Regions from separate parts of the Bacillus sp. KH172YL63 genome, predicted to be linked through region 3. Evidence: a T-box and tRNA genes for the amino acid it is inferred to sense, from the RefSeq annotation. Region 3 holds a T-box; the other regions hold tRNA genes.
What was found. The T-box of region 3 lies ahead of thrS (threonine--tRNA ligase). A T-box ahead of a tRNA ligase gene usually reads a tRNA of that ligase, here a tRNA-Thr.
Positions count from the first base shown of each region.

Region 1: it encodes a tRNA-Thr, which carries the amino acid that the T-box ahead of thrS (threonine--tRNA ligase) is inferred to sense. The anticodon was not compared.
Region 2: it encodes a tRNA-Thr, which carries the amino acid that the T-box ahead of thrS (threonine--tRNA ligase) is inferred to sense. The anticodon was not compared.

Region 1 covers NZ_AP022842.1:982,188-987,287, forward strand. Annotated here, with positions in the region: rRNA gene KH172YL63_RS04845 (23S ribosomal RNA) at 1-1,318, shown strand, start outside; rRNA gene rrf (5S ribosomal RNA) at 1,485-1,601, shown strand; tRNA gene KH172YL63_RS04855 (tRNA-Asn) at 1,609-1,683, shown strand; tRNA gene KH172YL63_RS04860 (tRNA-Ser) at 1,690-1,781, shown strand; tRNA gene KH172YL63_RS04865 (tRNA-Glu) at 1,806-1,880, shown strand; tRNA gene KH172YL63_RS04870 (tRNA-Val) at 1,904-1,979, shown strand; tRNA gene KH172YL63_RS04875 (tRNA-Met) at 1,989-2,062, shown strand; tRNA gene KH172YL63_RS04880 (tRNA-Asp) at 2,142-2,218, shown strand; tRNA gene KH172YL63_RS04885 (tRNA-Phe) at 2,261-2,336, shown strand; tRNA gene KH172YL63_RS04890 (tRNA-Thr) at 2,352-2,427, shown strand; tRNA gene KH172YL63_RS04895 (tRNA-Tyr) at 2,445-2,528, shown strand; tRNA gene KH172YL63_RS04900 (tRNA-Trp) at 2,539-2,612, shown strand; tRNA gene KH172YL63_RS04905 (tRNA-His) at 2,624-2,699, shown strand; tRNA gene KH172YL63_RS04910 (tRNA-Gln) at 2,739-2,810, shown strand; tRNA gene KH172YL63_RS04915 (tRNA-Gly) at 2,815-2,889, shown strand; tRNA gene KH172YL63_RS04920 (tRNA-Cys) at 2,897-2,970, shown strand; tRNA gene KH172YL63_RS04925 (tRNA-Leu) at 2,979-3,062, shown strand; tRNA gene KH172YL63_RS04930 (tRNA-Gly) at 3,067-3,140, shown strand; gene KH172YL63_RS04935 (carbohydrate ABC transporter permease) at 3,650-4,591, shown strand; gene KH172YL63_RS04940 (carbohydrate ABC transporter permease) at 4,591-5,100, shown strand, end outside.
Region 2 covers NZ_AP022842.1:3,462,020-3,467,119, forward strand. Annotated here, with positions in the region: partial or broken gene glgB (1,4-alpha-glucan branching enzyme) at 1-1,061, opposite strand, end outside; tRNA gene KH172YL63_RS17680 (tRNA-Glu) at 1,768-1,839, opposite strand; tRNA gene KH172YL63_RS17685 (tRNA-Ser) at 1,844-1,934, opposite strand; tRNA gene KH172YL63_RS17690 (tRNA-Asn) at 1,940-2,014, opposite strand; tRNA gene KH172YL63_RS17695 (tRNA-Ile) at 2,024-2,100, opposite strand; tRNA gene KH172YL63_RS17700 (tRNA-Gly) at 2,111-2,184, opposite strand; tRNA gene KH172YL63_RS17705 (tRNA-His) at 2,200-2,275, opposite strand; tRNA gene KH172YL63_RS17710 (tRNA-Phe) at 2,298-2,373, opposite strand; tRNA gene KH172YL63_RS17715 (tRNA-Asp) at 2,405-2,481, opposite strand; tRNA gene KH172YL63_RS17720 (tRNA-Met) at 2,568-2,641, opposite strand; tRNA gene KH172YL63_RS17725 (tRNA-Ser) at 2,665-2,757, opposite strand; tRNA gene KH172YL63_RS17730 (tRNA-Ile) at 2,776-2,852, opposite strand; tRNA gene KH172YL63_RS17735 (tRNA-Met) at 2,857-2,933, opposite strand; tRNA gene KH172YL63_RS17740 (tRNA-Ala) at 2,987-3,062, opposite strand; tRNA gene KH172YL63_RS17745 (tRNA-Pro) at 3,071-3,147, opposite strand; tRNA gene KH172YL63_RS17750 (tRNA-Arg) at 3,153-3,229, opposite strand; tRNA gene KH172YL63_RS17755 (tRNA-Leu) at 3,304-3,392, opposite strand; tRNA gene KH172YL63_RS17760 (tRNA-Gly) at 3,398-3,472, opposite strand; tRNA gene KH172YL63_RS17765 (tRNA-Leu) at 3,481-3,565, opposite strand; tRNA gene KH172YL63_RS17770 (tRNA-Lys) at 3,599-3,674, opposite strand; tRNA gene KH172YL63_RS17775 (tRNA-Thr) at 3,688-3,763, opposite strand; tRNA gene KH172YL63_RS17780 (tRNA-Val) at 3,772-3,847, opposite strand; rRNA gene rrf (5S ribosomal RNA) at 3,858-3,974, opposite strand; rRNA gene KH172YL63_RS17790 (23S ribosomal RNA) at 4,141-5,100, opposite strand, start outside.
Region 3 covers NZ_AP022842.1:1,774,244-1,779,343, reverse strand. Annotated here, with positions in the region: gene KH172YL63_RS08805 (GNAT family N-acetyltransferase) at 1-400, opposite strand, end outside; gene KH172YL63_RS08800 (GNAT family N-acetyltransferase) at 366-881, opposite strand; gene thrS (threonine--tRNA ligase) at 1,017-2,222, opposite strand; T-box leader at 2,524-2,743, opposite strand; gene KH172YL63_RS08790 (YitT family protein) at 3,251-4,108, opposite strand; gene KH172YL63_RS08785 (ATP-binding protein) at 4,579-5,100, shown strand, end outside.

The sequences.
Region 1 (5,100 bases), 790 kb from region 3:
TGCCAAGAAAAGCCTCTAGCGAGGGAAAAGGTGCCTGTACCGCAAACCGACACAGGTAGGCGAGGAGAGAATCCTAAGGTGAGCGAGAGAACTCTCGTTAAGGAACTCGGCAAAATGACCCCGTAACTTCGGGAGAAGGGGTGCTCTGGTAGGGTGCAAGCCCGAGAGAGCCGCAGTGAATAGGCCCAGGCGACTGTTTAGCAAAAACACAGGTCTCTGCGAAGCCGTAAGGCGAAGTATAGGGGCTGACGCCTGCCCGGTGCTGGAAGGTTAAGAGGAGTGCTTAGCGCAAGCGAAGGTGCGAATCGAAGCCCCAGTAAACGGCGGCCGTAACTATAACGGTCCTAAGGTAGCGAAATTCCTTGTCGGGTAAGTTCCGACCCGCACGAAAGGCGTAACGATCTGGGCACTGTCTCAACGAGAGACTCGGTGAAATTATAGTACCTGTGAAGATGCAGGTTACCCGCGACAGGACGGAAAGACCCCGTGGAGCTTTACTGTAGCCTGATATTGAATTTTGGTACAGCTTGTACAGGATAGGTAGGAGCCTTGGAAACCGGAGCGCCAGCTTCGGTGGAGGCATCGGTGGGATACTACCCTGGCTGTATTGAAATTCTAACCCGCGCCCCTTATCGGGGTGGGAGACAGTGTCAGGTGGGCAGTTTGACTGGGGCGGTCGCCTCCTAAAGAGTAACGGAGGCGCCCAAAGGTTCCCTCAGAATGGTTGGAAATCATTCGCAGAGTGTAAAGGCACAAGGGAGCTTGACTGCGAGACCTACAAGTCGAGCAGGGACGAAAGTCGGGCTTAGTGATCCGGTGGTTCCGCATGGAAGGGCCATCGCTCAACGGATAAAAGCTACCCCGGGGATAACAGGCTTATCTCCCCCAAGAGTCCACATCGACGGGGAGGTTTGGCACCTCGATGTCGGCTCATCGCATCCTGGGGCTGTAGTCGGTCCCAAGGGTTGGGCTGTTCGCCCATTAAAGCGGTACGCGAGCTGGGTTCAGAACGTCGTGAGACAGTTCGGTCCCTATCCGTCGTGGGCGCAGGAAATTTGAGAGGAGCTGTCCTTAGTACGAGAGGACCGGGATGGACGCACCGCTGGTGTACCAGTTGTCTTGCCAAAGGCATCGCTGGGTAGCTATGTGCGGAAGGGATAAGTGCTGAAAGCATCTAAGCATGAAGCCCCCTCGAGATGAGATTTCCCATCACGTAAGTGAGTAAGATCCCTAGAAGATGACTAGGTAGATAGGTCAGAGATGGAAGCATGGCGACATGTGGAGTTGACTGATACTAATCGATCGAGGACTTAACCACAAAGAGTCATATTTATATGAACAATCGGCTGATATTCGGCTTTCTTGACATCAATTCTTTATCTAGTTTTCAGGGAATAAATTTTATGCGAAAGTATAAAAAAACCTTGAAAAATATCATATAAACGATATAATAGTACTTGTCCTCAAAAAAGGACATACAATAGTCTGGTGACTATGGCGAAGAGGTCACACCCGTTCCCATGCCGAACACGGAAGTTAAGCTCTTCAGCGCCGATGGTAGTTGGGGGATCTCCCCCTGTGAGAGTAGGACGTCGCCAGGCATATCGTTCCGCAGTAGCTCAGTGGTAGAGCTATCGGCTGTTAACCGATCGGTCGCAAGTTCGAATCTTGCCTGCGGAGCCATTTTATGGAGAGCTGTCCGAGTGGCCGAAGGAGCACGATTGGAAATCGTGTAGACGGTTAACGCTGTCTCAAGGGTTCAAATCCCTTGCTCTCCGCCATAACATTTCCATAAAGATAAATATGGCCCATTGGTCAAGCGGTTAAGACACCGCCCTTTCACGGCGGTAACACGGGTTCGAATCCCGTATGGGTCACCATTTTTATAAATGATATACATACTGGAGGATTAGCTCAGCTGGGAGAGCATCTGCCTTACAAGCAGAGGGTCGGCGGTTCGATCCCGTCATCCTCCACCATTTTATCGACGCGGGGTGGAGCAGTTCGGTAGCTCGTCGGGCTCATAACCCGAAGGTCGCAGGTTCAAATCCTGTCCCCGCAATACCATTTTTGATTCAGTAGGAGATTTTCCTTGATGAGTCACCTATGGATAGTTATTTTTGCTGGCGCAAAAAAACTCTGGTCCGGTAGTTCAGTTGGTTAGAATGCCTGCCTGTCACGCAGGAGGTCGCGGGTTCGAGTCCCGTCCGGACCGCCATTTTCTTTTAAAGCATAATGGCTGATTTGATTTAAATATTATGGCTCAGTAGCTCAGTTGGTAGAGCAATGGACTGAAAATCCATGTGTCGGCGGTTCGATTCCGTCCTGAGCCACCATTTGTTTCACTGGATGCCGGTGTAGCTCAACTGGTAGAGCAACTGACTTGTAATCAGTAGGTTGGGGGTTCAAGTCCTCTTGCCGGCACCATCCGAGTGATCTCATATGGAGGGGTAGCGAAGTGGCTAAACGCGGCGGACTGTAAATCCGCTCCTTCGGGTTCGGCAGTTCGAATCTGCCCCCCTCCACCATTTTTTTTATAGGGGTATAGTTTAAAGGTAGAACGAAGGTCTCCAAAACCTTTGGTGTGGGTTCGATTCCTACTACCCCTGCCAATTTTATTATGGCGATTGTGGCGAAGTGGTTAACGCACCTGATTGTGGTTCAGGCATTCGTGGGTTCGATTCCCATCAGTCGCCCCATTAAAGTCACATTTTCAATTCAGTGACATATACTAACAGTGGGCTATAGCCAAGCGGTAAGGCATCGCACTTTGACTGCGACATGCGTTGGTTCGAATCCAGCTAGCCCAGTAGTGCGGAAGTAGTTCAGTGGTAGAACACCACCTTGCCAAGGTGGGGGTCGCGGGTTCGAATCCCGTCTTCCGCTCCAATCATATGGCGGCATAGCCAAGTGGTAAGGCATGGGTCTGCAAAACCCTGATCACCGGTTCAAATCCGGTTGCCGCCTCCATATGTAATGCCGGTGTGGCGGAATTGGCAGACGCGCACGACTCAAAATCGTGTTCCTCTGGAGTGCCGGTTCGATCCCGGCCACCGGTACCACATCGCGGGTGTAGTTTAGTGGTAAAACCTCAGCCTTCCAAGCTGATGATGAGGGTTCGATTCCCTTCACCCGCTCCAACTTACATACGACAGGCTTTCTCATTATGAGGAAGCTTTTTTTGTTGTTTATTAAATAGATAGCGGTGGGGATTTAGAGCGGGATCGAGCGTGTTAGCTTTAAAATGGCGCTCATTTATCTTCAATACTGGGATTATATGTTCAAAGTGACTGTGTATATATTTCATCTCTGGCTTATACCTTCAAAATACCCGTCTTGAGAGTTAATCCGGAGCACATATTTTCAAAACACTTCAACTTATTTTCAAATCTGTGATTTTATTTTCAAAAATGCCCCCCTTATTTTCAATTCCACGATTTTATTTTCAAAAGTGCTGCCCAACGCTTCACACCCCACTCGTGCCACCATGAGTTGCTTAATCAAGCATCTTATTTACCCCCATCACCACAACCTAAAACCTATCTAGTCAAAATAGTGCACCTTCTTCGTCAATTGAGTCTCCCTTAATGAGAAAGCGCTGCCATTATAATGTAAGAAAGCGATTACATATTTAGGGGTGGTGATACGGGTGGAAACGAAGATTCAGACTGGAGCAGTAAGCACAGATGCTCAATTAAAGGCTGTGACGAAGAAGAAGTTTAAGTATAAGGGCTTGCTGACGTATGCTGCCTTTGTAGGACCGGCACTTTTGTTTTTCTTAGTGATACAGATCTTGCCTTTCTTGATGGGGGTCTATTATTCTTTTACTTCATGGAATGGTGTCAGCTCGGTTGTCGAGTGGGTTGGATTTGATAACTACAAGAAGATATTCACGGACGATAAGACTTTCTTTAATTCATTTATGTTCACGACGAAGTTTATGTTTGCAGCTGTGATCATCAGTAACTTGATCGGATTTGGGTTTGCGCTGCTTCTGAATGCAGCGTTGAAGACGCGGAACATTCTGCGTACGGTGTTTTTCATTCCAAACGTTATTGGCGGATTGCTGCTTGGGTTCATCTGGCAGTTCATCTTCGTTAAAGGGTTCGCGTCTCTTGGCAATATGACGGATATCGGATTCTTTAAAATGCCGTGGCTGGGTGATGAAACGACGGCTTTCTGGGGGATTGTCATCGTATTTGCATGGCAGATCTCAGGTTACATGATGGTCATCTATGTGGCAGCTCTGCAAGGGGTGGATAATTCACTGTTAGAAGCAGCGAAGATGGATGGTGCATCCAATTGGACGCTTTTGACCAAGATCATCATCCCATTGATTCTGCCGGCATTTACGATTTGTTTCTTCCTGACGATTTCAATGGCCTTTAAAATATTCGATCTGAATATTTCCCTGACAGGCGGAGGGCCTTTCAATTCTACACAATCTGTTGCGATCAATATTTATCAGGAAGCATTCCAGAATAACCGCTATGGTCTTGGAACAGCAAAATCAATTCTGTTCTTTGTGGTAGTGGCCGTGTTTACGACGATTCAGGTCATGATAACGAAGAAGAAAGAGGTTGAGGCATAATGGGCAATCGCTATACGAAGACAACATTTGTATTAGAGATCATCGGGATTGTGATCGGGCTCATTTTCCTTATCCCTTTCTACTTCGTATTGATCAACTCTGTGAAGCCTTTCGCTGCCATCTTGATCGATGCGGCGGCCTGGCCGAAGGAATTTGTGTTTTCTAACTATGCGAAGGTGTGGGAAGTCATCAATTTCCCCCGTGCCTTCTGGAACTCCCTTGTCATCACGGTGTTCAGTAACATTGGCCTGGTGATCATCAGTTCGATGGCAGCCTGGAAAATGGTCCGTACACCAGGGAAATTCAGCAAGATCCTGTTTGTAGTATTTGTTTCTGCAATGGTCATCCCGTTCCAGACGGTGATGATTCCACTGATGAAGGTCGGAGGGACGCTTGGACTTACGAACAGCATTCCCGGATTGATTATCATGTACTTCGGTTTCGGGGTACCGCTGTCCTTGTTCTTGTATCACGGATTTGTGAAAACAGTTCCGATTGAAATTGAAGAA
Region 2 (5,100 bases), 1.7 Mb from region 3:
GTTGAATCCTCTGCCATCATCAGGATGGAAGGATCATACTCAAACACTGCCGTATTCAATTTCTTCAAGAATTGGATGGCACCGTCATTCGGAGCCGTCTGTCCCTGATTCGCCCAGTAAATGATATTGGCAACAGCATCGATCCGGAACCCATCAATATGATACATTTCCATCCAAAAGCGGGCATTGGATATGAGGAAACTCCTGACTTCCCCTTTTCCAAGGTCAAAATTCGCCGTCCCCCACGTATAATTCTCACGATCCCGTTCTTCTCCGTACTCATAAGCAAATGAACCGTCAAATTCATACAGGCCGTGTGCATCCTTACAAAAGTGCCCCGGGACCCAGTCAAGGATCACCCCGATGGAATGTAGGTGACACTCATTCACAAAGGCCATCAGCTCATGTGGAGAACCGTACCTGCTTGTAGGAGAGTAATAACCGGTCCCCTGATACCCCCAGGACCTGTCAAAAGGATGCTCTGTGACCGGGAGAAGCTCTATATGGGTAAAGCCATGCGCCTTTACATGAGGAATCAATTGCTGAGCCAATTCCTTGTAGGAAAGAAACTTGCCTGCTTTCTTCTTCCATGTGCCTAAATGCACTTCATAGATCGACATCGGCCTATCGTAGACCGCTTGCGAGGCCCTTTCTTCAAGCCACTTCTCATCTTCCCAGGCGAATCCCTGGAGGTCGTACACGACACTTGCGGTTCGCGGGCGCTTCTCAGAGGCAAACCCATATGGATCCGCCTTTAATTTCTTGGTGCCATAAGGAGTCGTGATTTCATATTTATACGTTTCTCCCGTCAAATCCCCCTGTATACGGGCCGTCCATATCCCTTGGTCATTGCGGCGTCTAAGTTCATACCCGACACCATTCCAATCGTTAAACGAACCCACTACTGTAACCTGTCTAGCTTTCGGTGCCCAAACGCAAAATTCTGTATGAGTGCCTGTAGCATCCCTCACTACATGTGCCCCCATAAACTGATAGGCCTGCTGCATACTTCCCTCATGAAATAAATAAACATCATAATCTGTTATGGTCATTGCGTTCATCAACTCACCTACACTTTTTCAATCTACATACTACTTTCTTTTAACATCAGTAAAATCCTTTAACTAATCGTCGCTCAATTACGACAATTTACTACACTCCTTACGTTAACTTCGGCATAATTGGATATTAATGACAAATGATAAGGTTTACATTTTGATTTAGCAGTAAAAACAGAGGAAATCGATAGCGAAGTTTGTCGAAAGTTTTTTCACTTAAAATGAAATTAATAAGAGAGGATATAGAGAAATACTTGAAGTTTGAATCAAATGGGTTCAATAGGATAGGTAGTGGAGTTGTCGAACGGTGGAAGGTGAATGGGTAAATCAAGTTTTTGTACAAGGACTAAATAACAGATGATGTAAACCAAATAGTAGACAATTTCTTAAATTTCAGGAGAGTGTGATAGAGAAGGAGGGATCACAGCATACGTCTTTACAAGGAGAAGCTGTTCGGAGTTGAAGCGCTGCATGTGCCGGAGAGAAGATGAGAGATTTTGGACGGCTTCAGAAAGCATTGATTTTTCAAATATGCGGGAGGGCTATTTTCCCGGGGATGTAGATGGCTGGCCGGTTTGCTCGCTTGAGCCCTGCCGACAGAGGAGGAATGTATGACTTGAAATTTTTATCAACGCAAGGCTGGATGAAAGCAGCTGAAGGTTTATAAACAAAATAAAAAAGACTATCATGATGATAGTCTTTTTTAATATGACCCATACGGGATTCGAACCCGTGTTACCGCCGTGAAAGGGCGGTGTCTTAACCGCTTGACCAATGGGCCAAGATGGCGGAGAAGGAGGGATTTGAACCCTCGCGCCAGTTGCCCGACCTACACCCTTAGCAGGGGCGCCTCTTCAGCCACTTGAGTACTTCCCCGTAATTGGCTCCGCAGGCAAGATTCGAACTTGCGACCGATCGGTTAACAGCCGATAGCTCTACCACTGAGCTACTGCGGAATAATATGATGGTGGGCCTAAGTGGACTCGAACCACCGACCTCACGCTTATCAGGCGTGCGCTCTAACCAGCTGAGCTATAGGCCCATAAAATAATTGGAGCGGGTGAAGGGAATCGAACCCTCATCATCAGCTTGGAAGGCTGAGGTTTTACCACTAAACTACACCCGCAAAAGAATGAAAATATGGGGCGACTGATGGGAATCGAACCCACGAATGCCTGAACCACAATCAGGTGCGTTAACCACTTCGCCACAATCGCCATAATATTCACAAACAAAAAATGGTGGCTCAGGACGGAATCGAACCGCCGACACATGGATTTTCAGTCCATTGCTCTACCAACTGAGCTACTGAGCCATATTATTCTAAATATTTTAAAAAAAACAAATGGCGGTCCGGACGGGACTCGAACCCGCGACCTCCTGCGTGACAGGCAGGCATTCTAACCAACTGAACTACCGGACCAGAGTTTTTTTGCGTCAGCAAAAATAACTTTCATTACTTTACGTCAGCAAAATATGGTTCATTACCTTGCGTTAGCAAAAATGGTATTGCGGGGACAGGATTTGAACCTGCGACCTTCGGGTTATGAGCCCGACGAGCTACCGAACTGCTCCACCCCGCGACGTTAAGAATATAATTTAAAAATGGAGGAGGAAGGGGGATTCGAACCCCCGCGGGCTGTTACACCCCTGTCGGTTTTCAAGACCGATCCCTTCAGCCGGACTTGGGTATTCCTCCGTATTGAAAAATGGTACTTGGTGGACCTTGTAGGACTCGAACCTACGACCGGACGGTTATGAGCCGTCTGCTCTAACCAACTGAGCTAAAGGTCCCTATTGGTAGCGGCGGAGGGGATCGAACCCCCGACCTCACGGGTATGAACCGTACGCTCTAGCCAGCTGAGCTACACCGCCAAGAAACAAGCTATGTTGAAGTATGAAAGTTTCGTTACTGTCGTAAAAAAACTTGGTGGAGCCTAGCGGGATCGAACCGCTGACCTCCTGCGTGCAAAGCAGGCGCTCTCCCAGCTGAGCTAAGGCCCCATATGAAGTGGTCGGGAAGACAGGATTCGAACCTGCGACCCCTTGGTCCCAAACCAAGTGCTCTACCAAGCTGAGCTACTTCCCGAAATATGGCGCGCCCGAGAGGAGTCGAACCCCTAACCTTTTGATCCGTAGTCAAACGCTCTATCCAATTGAGCTACGGGCGCAAGATGTAAATATTGTTGTTTTTTTACTTTTTAAAGCACCTTATGGAAAGATAATTTGCTTGCGCAAAAATCTATGGTGCCGAGGACCGGAATCGAACCGGTACGGTAGTCACCTACCGCAGGATTTTAAGTCCTGTGCGTCTGCCAGTTCCGCCACCCCGGCTAGTATGGAGCGGAAGACGGGATTCGAACCCGCGACCCCCACCTTGGCAAGGTGGTGTTCTACCACTGAACTACTTCCGCAAAACAAATGGTGCGGGTGAAGGGACTTGAACCCCCACGCCTCGCGGCGCCAGATCCTAAGTCTGGTGCGTCTGCCAATTCCGCCACACCCGCAAATTGTAAGTCATTGAACTTACATGATAAAAATGGTGAGCCATGAAGGATTCGAACCTTCGACCCTCTGATTAAAAGTCAGATGCTCTACCAACTGAGCTAATGGCTCTCAAAAAACCAAATGGTGCCGGCAAGAGGACTTGAACCCCCAACCTACTGATTACAAGTCAGTTGCTCTACCAGTTGAGCTACACCGGCAAGTGTAATGGTGGAGGATGACGGGATCGAACCGCCGACCCTCTGCTTGTAAGGCAGATGCTCTCCCAGCTGAGCTAATCCTCCATTATATATAGCCTGGCGACGTCCTACTCTCACAGGGGGAGATCCCCCAACTACCATCGGCGCTGAAGAGCTTAACTTCCGTGTTCGGCATGGGAACGGGTGTGACCTCTTCGCCATAATCACCAGACTATTGTTTATCCTTTAAAAGGACAAGTTCTATTATATCGTGTTGATATAATTTTTCAAGGCTTTTTTTATACTTTCGCATAAAATTTATTCCCTGAAAACTAGATAAAGAATTGATGTCAAGAAAGCCGAATATCAGCCTGTTGTTCATATAAATATGACTCTTTGTGGTTAAGTCCTCGATCGATTAGTATCAGTCAACTCCACATGTCGCCATGCTTCCATCTCTGACCTATCTACCTAGTCATCTTCTAGGGATCTTACTCACTTACGTGATGGGAAATCTCATCTCGAGGGGGCTTCATGCTTAGATGCTTTCAGCACTTATCCCTTCCGCACATAGCTACCCAGCGATGCCTTTGGCAAGACAACTGGTACACCAGCGGTGCGTCCATCCCGGTCCTCTCGTACTAAGGACAGCTCCTCTCAAATTTCCTGCGCCCACGACGGATAGGGGACCGAACTGTCTCACGACGTTCTGAACCCAGCTCGCGTACCGCTTTAATGGGCGAACAGCCCAACCCTTGGGACCGACTACAGCCCCAGGATGCGATGAGCCGACATCGAGGTGCCAAACCTCCCCGTCGATGTGGACTCTTGGGGGAGATAAGCCTGTTATCCCCGGGGTAGCTTTTATCCGTTGAGCGATGGCCCTTCCATGCGGAACCACCGGATCACTAAGCCCGACTTTCGTCCCTGCTCGACTTGTAGGTCTCGCAGTCAAGCTCCCTTGTGCCTTTACACTCTGCGAATGATTTCCAACCATTCTGAGGGAACCTTTGGGCGCCTCCGTTACTCTTTAGGAGGCGACCGCCCCAGTCAAACTACCCACCTGACACTGTCTCCCACCCCGATAAGGGGCGCGGGTTAGAATTTCAATACAGCCAGGGTAGTATCCCACCGATGCCTCCACCGAAGCTGGCGCTCCGGTTTCCAAGGCTCCTACCTATCCTGTACAAGCTGTACCAAAATTCAATATCAGGCTACAGTAAAGCTCCACGGGGTCTTTCCGTCCTGTCGCGGGTAACCTGCATCTTCACAGGTACTATAATTTCACCGAGTCTCTCGTTGAGACAGTGCCCAGATCGTTACGCCTTTCGTGCGGGTCGGAACTTACCCGACAAGGA
Region 3 (5,100 bases):
CAAGGGAATGTTTCAAGTAGCGGGCCATCCCGGTTTTTACATGTTTCATTCCATGTTTCCTGTAGAAGCCTTCATTTCCGGTTGTAGCGATCAACATAATACAGGAAATCTCCCTTAGTTGTGAAAGGATGTCCTCCAGGATCAAACTGCCGATCCCGTTTCCTTGAAAGTCTGCGTGGACAACGACATCGTAAATGCTAGCATTGAAAACTCCGTCTGTCAGTGCCCGTCCCACTCCTGTGATCAAACCATTCTTCTTTGCAATACACACGATATCACTTCTGCCATAGATTTTTTCGATCATTTCCGGGGTATGCTTCTCCCATCCGACTGACATGTACACCTCCTTTATCCCTTCAATCAGATCAGGGGTAAATTCGTTTTGGATGGTGATGTTCATGTTGATGCCCTCCCTTCCCCACGGTGAGGATCATTTTAATGAATTCATAATTGCCTCCGTTTGTTTGCTGACTGAAATGATGTTGGGGTTCAAAGCCCAATTTGGTATAAACCTTTATTGCACGCTTATTGAACGCCGCCACAGACAAGGTGAAATATGCCACGTCATACAGTGTCCCGGCGAAATCCATGCCTGCCTTCGCAAACGCCATCCCCCCTCCATTTCCAGTGAGTGACGGCTTCATACCCAAACCGATATCAACCGTCCCTTTTGGGGATTCATGATAAGTGAAGAAACCCATCATTTCCCCTTCATGATGCACAGAATAGGTAGTATGCCCGCGGAGCTTGTCGTCGAGGAATTCAGACAAATCTTCTTCATCTGCCGTCATATCATAAAAGGCATATTCTCCATCATACTTCCATTGATATGCGATTTCCTCCGCCTGCTCCTGGCTCATGATTGTAAACTGATAGCTCATTTGTTTCTCCTCTCATCAGAATATTCTGTATTATTCTTCTGTTAGTGTATAGAAAATAATAACCCCGTTCAAGAATGATTGTAAATTTTTTCAATTGAATTTCACAATGGAGCATATCTTTCCATATCGCCAACGCTATTTCGCACATTCCTCATGCAGCTTGTTTATGATTTCTCCCACTTTGAACATGCCGAGATCTCCATCTTTTCTTTTACGGAGAGAAACAGACCCCTCCTCCACTTCTTTCTGACCAATGATGAACATATAGGGTACCTTTTGCATCTCAGCCTCCCTGATTTTCAAACCAACCTTTTCAACCCGGTTGTCTAACTCCACCCGGAACCCTTCTTTCTCAAATTGGAACTTCAGCTCTTCTGCATATGACATATGCCCTTCGGAAATTGGCAGGATCTTGATCTGATGGGGGGCTAGCCACAGAGGAAAATCTCCGCCGTAATGTTCAATGATGATCGCCATGAATCTCTCGAGAGATCCGTAAATCGCCCGATGAATCATGATCGGCCTGTGTACCTGGCTGTCTTCCCCGATATACTCACATCCGAATTTCTCAGGCATTTGAAAATCGAGTTGCACTGTTCCGCATTGCCAGCTCCTGCCAAGACAATCGAGAATATGAAAATCGATTTTAGGTCCATAAAAAGCACCATCACCTTCATTGAGCTGATATTTGATCCCTCTCTCCTTCAATACTGTTTCCAGATCTTCCTCGGCCTGATTCCATAATGGGAGAGATCCCATGTAATCTTCTGGACGTGTTGACAGTTCCACTTTATAGTCGAATCCGAATCGACTATAAAACAAATCGATTAAATCCAGCACATGATGCAATTCAGCACGGATTTGATCTTCCCTTACAAACAGATGGGCATCATCTTGAGTGAAAGAACGGACCCTTAATAATCCACTCAACGACCCTGACAGTTCATGGCGGTGCACCAAGCCCAGCTCACCGTAGCGGATGGGCAATTCCCGGTAACTGCGCTTTTTATGCTTGTATATCAATACGGCCCCTGGACAGCTCATGGGCTTGATTGCGTATTGCTGATTATCCACTTCTGAGAAGTACATATTTTCATGATAATGATCCCAGTGACCAGACTGTTCCCATAAATGTTGTTTCATCATCACCGGTGTTCTGACTTCCTGGTATCCTGCCTTCCGATGCTCTCTCTTCCAGAAATCTTCAAGCTCATTTCTCAATTGCATCCCTTTCGGCAAAAAGAAAGGCATTCCCGGGGCTTCCTCCATTGATACAAATAACTCAAGCTCTTGACCGATCTTCCGATGATTTCTCTTTTCTACCTCTGATTGAATCGACATGTTCATTCCTCCCAGTATGTTATATAAAAAAACCGCATTCATCCCTATGCAAGGGACGAATGCGGTCGTGGTACCACCCTAATTCCGAGGTTCTCCATCCGGAGTGCCTCGCTCTTCTAAGATAACGGTCTTCCCGTTCGTGGATACTCCCATGTTCCCCACGAATGTTCCCAGGCGGTAAATCACCTTGTTTTCTTCAGGGCTTTCAGCCGGTGACCCTGTTCTCTGGAAAGAAAAGTGAAGATGATTCATGTCCTTTTCATCGCGTATTATATCAATAAAAAACCGCACCCGTCCCTAACCAAGGGACGAGTGCGGTCGTGGTTCCACCCAAATTCCGAAGCATACTTATGCTTCGCTTAAGTAAGATAACGGTTATACCGATCATGGATACTGCGCTGTTCTCCATAATAGCTCCGAGGTGGTAATGCATTCTTTTTCTCTTCAGGGCTTTCAGCCGATGACCCTGTTCTCTGACAAAGAGACTCCGGAATGAATCATGTCCTCTTCAATGCTTTGTCATAATATATTCAATATTCTCTCAATATGTTATTGAAATTATATGGCAATATTTTCAATATGTCAATTCTTTCTTTCATTTTCCAATGCATCCAGATCGGAGGGACATCTGCACCTGAATGTTTCAGTAATTTTTTTTAGCTGTTTTCGTAAACATTGTGGCTTTTAGACAAGCGAGATGCGGTTGATTTCCGCTACAGATGCTCGCTTTCCGCGGGGATGGCGGTGAGCCTCCTCGGACTTCGTCCTGCGGGGTCTCACCTGTCCATCAGTTCCCGCAGGAGTCGAGCATCTTCCGCTCCAATCAACCATCCTAGATAAAAACCAAAAATCCACGGAATTAACTGCTTATTCATCTTCTAAATAGTAGTGATAAACTTAATTCAAGTACATTCCCCTTGATTCATTGATTTATTACGCAGTCTCAAATTACTGGAGTTGCTCACATTAACATCTAATAGCAACAATCTATGCGAAAAGAACCTTTTTTTAAAAACAGCCGTGCAAATTTAATGAATATCTTTCTTCTTAAATCTACCCCCTCTTACTTCTGCAATATCGGCGATGGCGAGAAAGGCAGAAGGATCATGTTCTGCGACAATGTCTTTCAGCTTCGCTTCTTCCAATCTTGTAATCACGCAGAATATCACTTTCTTATCATCCCCGGAGAAAGCCCCTTCCCCTTTCAAGTAGGTGACCCCCCTCCCCAATCGATGAAGGAGGGCATCGCCGATCTGCTCATGATTCTCACTGATGATCCATACCGATTTGGACTCATCCAGCCCCTTGATCGTAATGTCGATCATCTTGAAGGCAACATAATACGCAAGAAGGGAATACATGGCACGGTCCCAGCTGAACACAAAACCTGCACAAGCTAGGATGAAAAGATTGACGATCATGATGATTTCACCTACGGAAAATGGCAGTCTTTTACTCGATAGGATGGCTAGGATTTCCGTACCGTCAAGTGAACCGCCATAACGGATCACAAGACCAACCCCGATTCCGAGGACAATCCCACCGAATAATGAAGCGAGCAGAATATCCTGTGTAAATGCTGCAACTGGATGCAGAAAAGTGGTGGATACCGATAAGACGATGATTCCGTATAATGTAGATAAAGCGAAGGTCTTTCCGATTTGTTTATAACCGATGAAGAAAAAGGGGATGTTGAGTACGAAGATAAAGAGACCGAGGTTCATTCCGCTCAGATGGGACAGCATGATGGAAACCCCGACGATGCCCCCGTCAATGACCTGGTTGGGCACAAGAAAAATCTCCAGACCCACCGCCATGATCACAGCACCTATTGTGATCAGAAAAGCCCTTTTCAGCACCTCATTCAGGGGAATCTTCTTATGCATCACCTTGACCTGCTGCCGCTCATTCATGACCTGTCCCTCTATCATTCTCATCCCTCTCCTCCCCAATCAATCATTCTCCGTGACAGCAGCACACAACCCCTCCACACCGAAAGTTCACCCTTTATATGTAAAACACCACACAAAATCAAAACCCAGCAAAAGCTTGTATTACCTACTATATTCTCTCCCCCACCACATAATTCCTTCCAAAGAAGAGGGACGGACCTCTCTAAACCTCTACACCCCACTCCCAATAAGTTTGCTATACTCATAAGAAACCGCTTTAATACTGACTTTAGAGATATAATTTCCTTTTATTGTAATCCACAAATGAAGGTCCGTCCCTCAGTCAGTGTTAGGATTTGACTAATAGGGAAAAATGAAGTATTTTTATTAGTTGTATGTACATGTTTTGTAAAGGCTGGGAACGTTTGGTGTTCTTAGGCAAATCAGGTTTTGGAGGATTTTCTTTGATTACATTAATCAAATCTCTATTGGTCAATATTACGATATTGTTTTCATTTACTTATAATGCCAACGTATTATTTCCATTTAAAGAAAAGAAGGAAGCCCCGTTCAAACACAAGATTACATATGGTCTTGTCGCTTCATTCGGTGCTTTGTTGTGTATGTTATATCCCATTGAAACACTGGGTGAGACCCATTTTGATCTAAGGATGATCGCCATTTTGATTGTGACCATTTATGCCGGGCTATTATCGGGATCGATGGTTCTTACGTGTGTCATCATCTTCCGTTATTTAATTGGCGGACCATATGTGACGGTGGGCATCGCTGTTTCCATATTGGCATTTGTAATCGGAGTCCTCTTTCGAAAAAAGCTACTGAACACACAATATAAGTTAATTGTCTCTACGTTCATCTTTCTCTTTCATACGTTGATTTACGTGATCATTATTAATATTTTCATACCGATTCTTCATCTACCATTCTACTTTACATATTTTACTATTTTCTATTTTACGTTTATC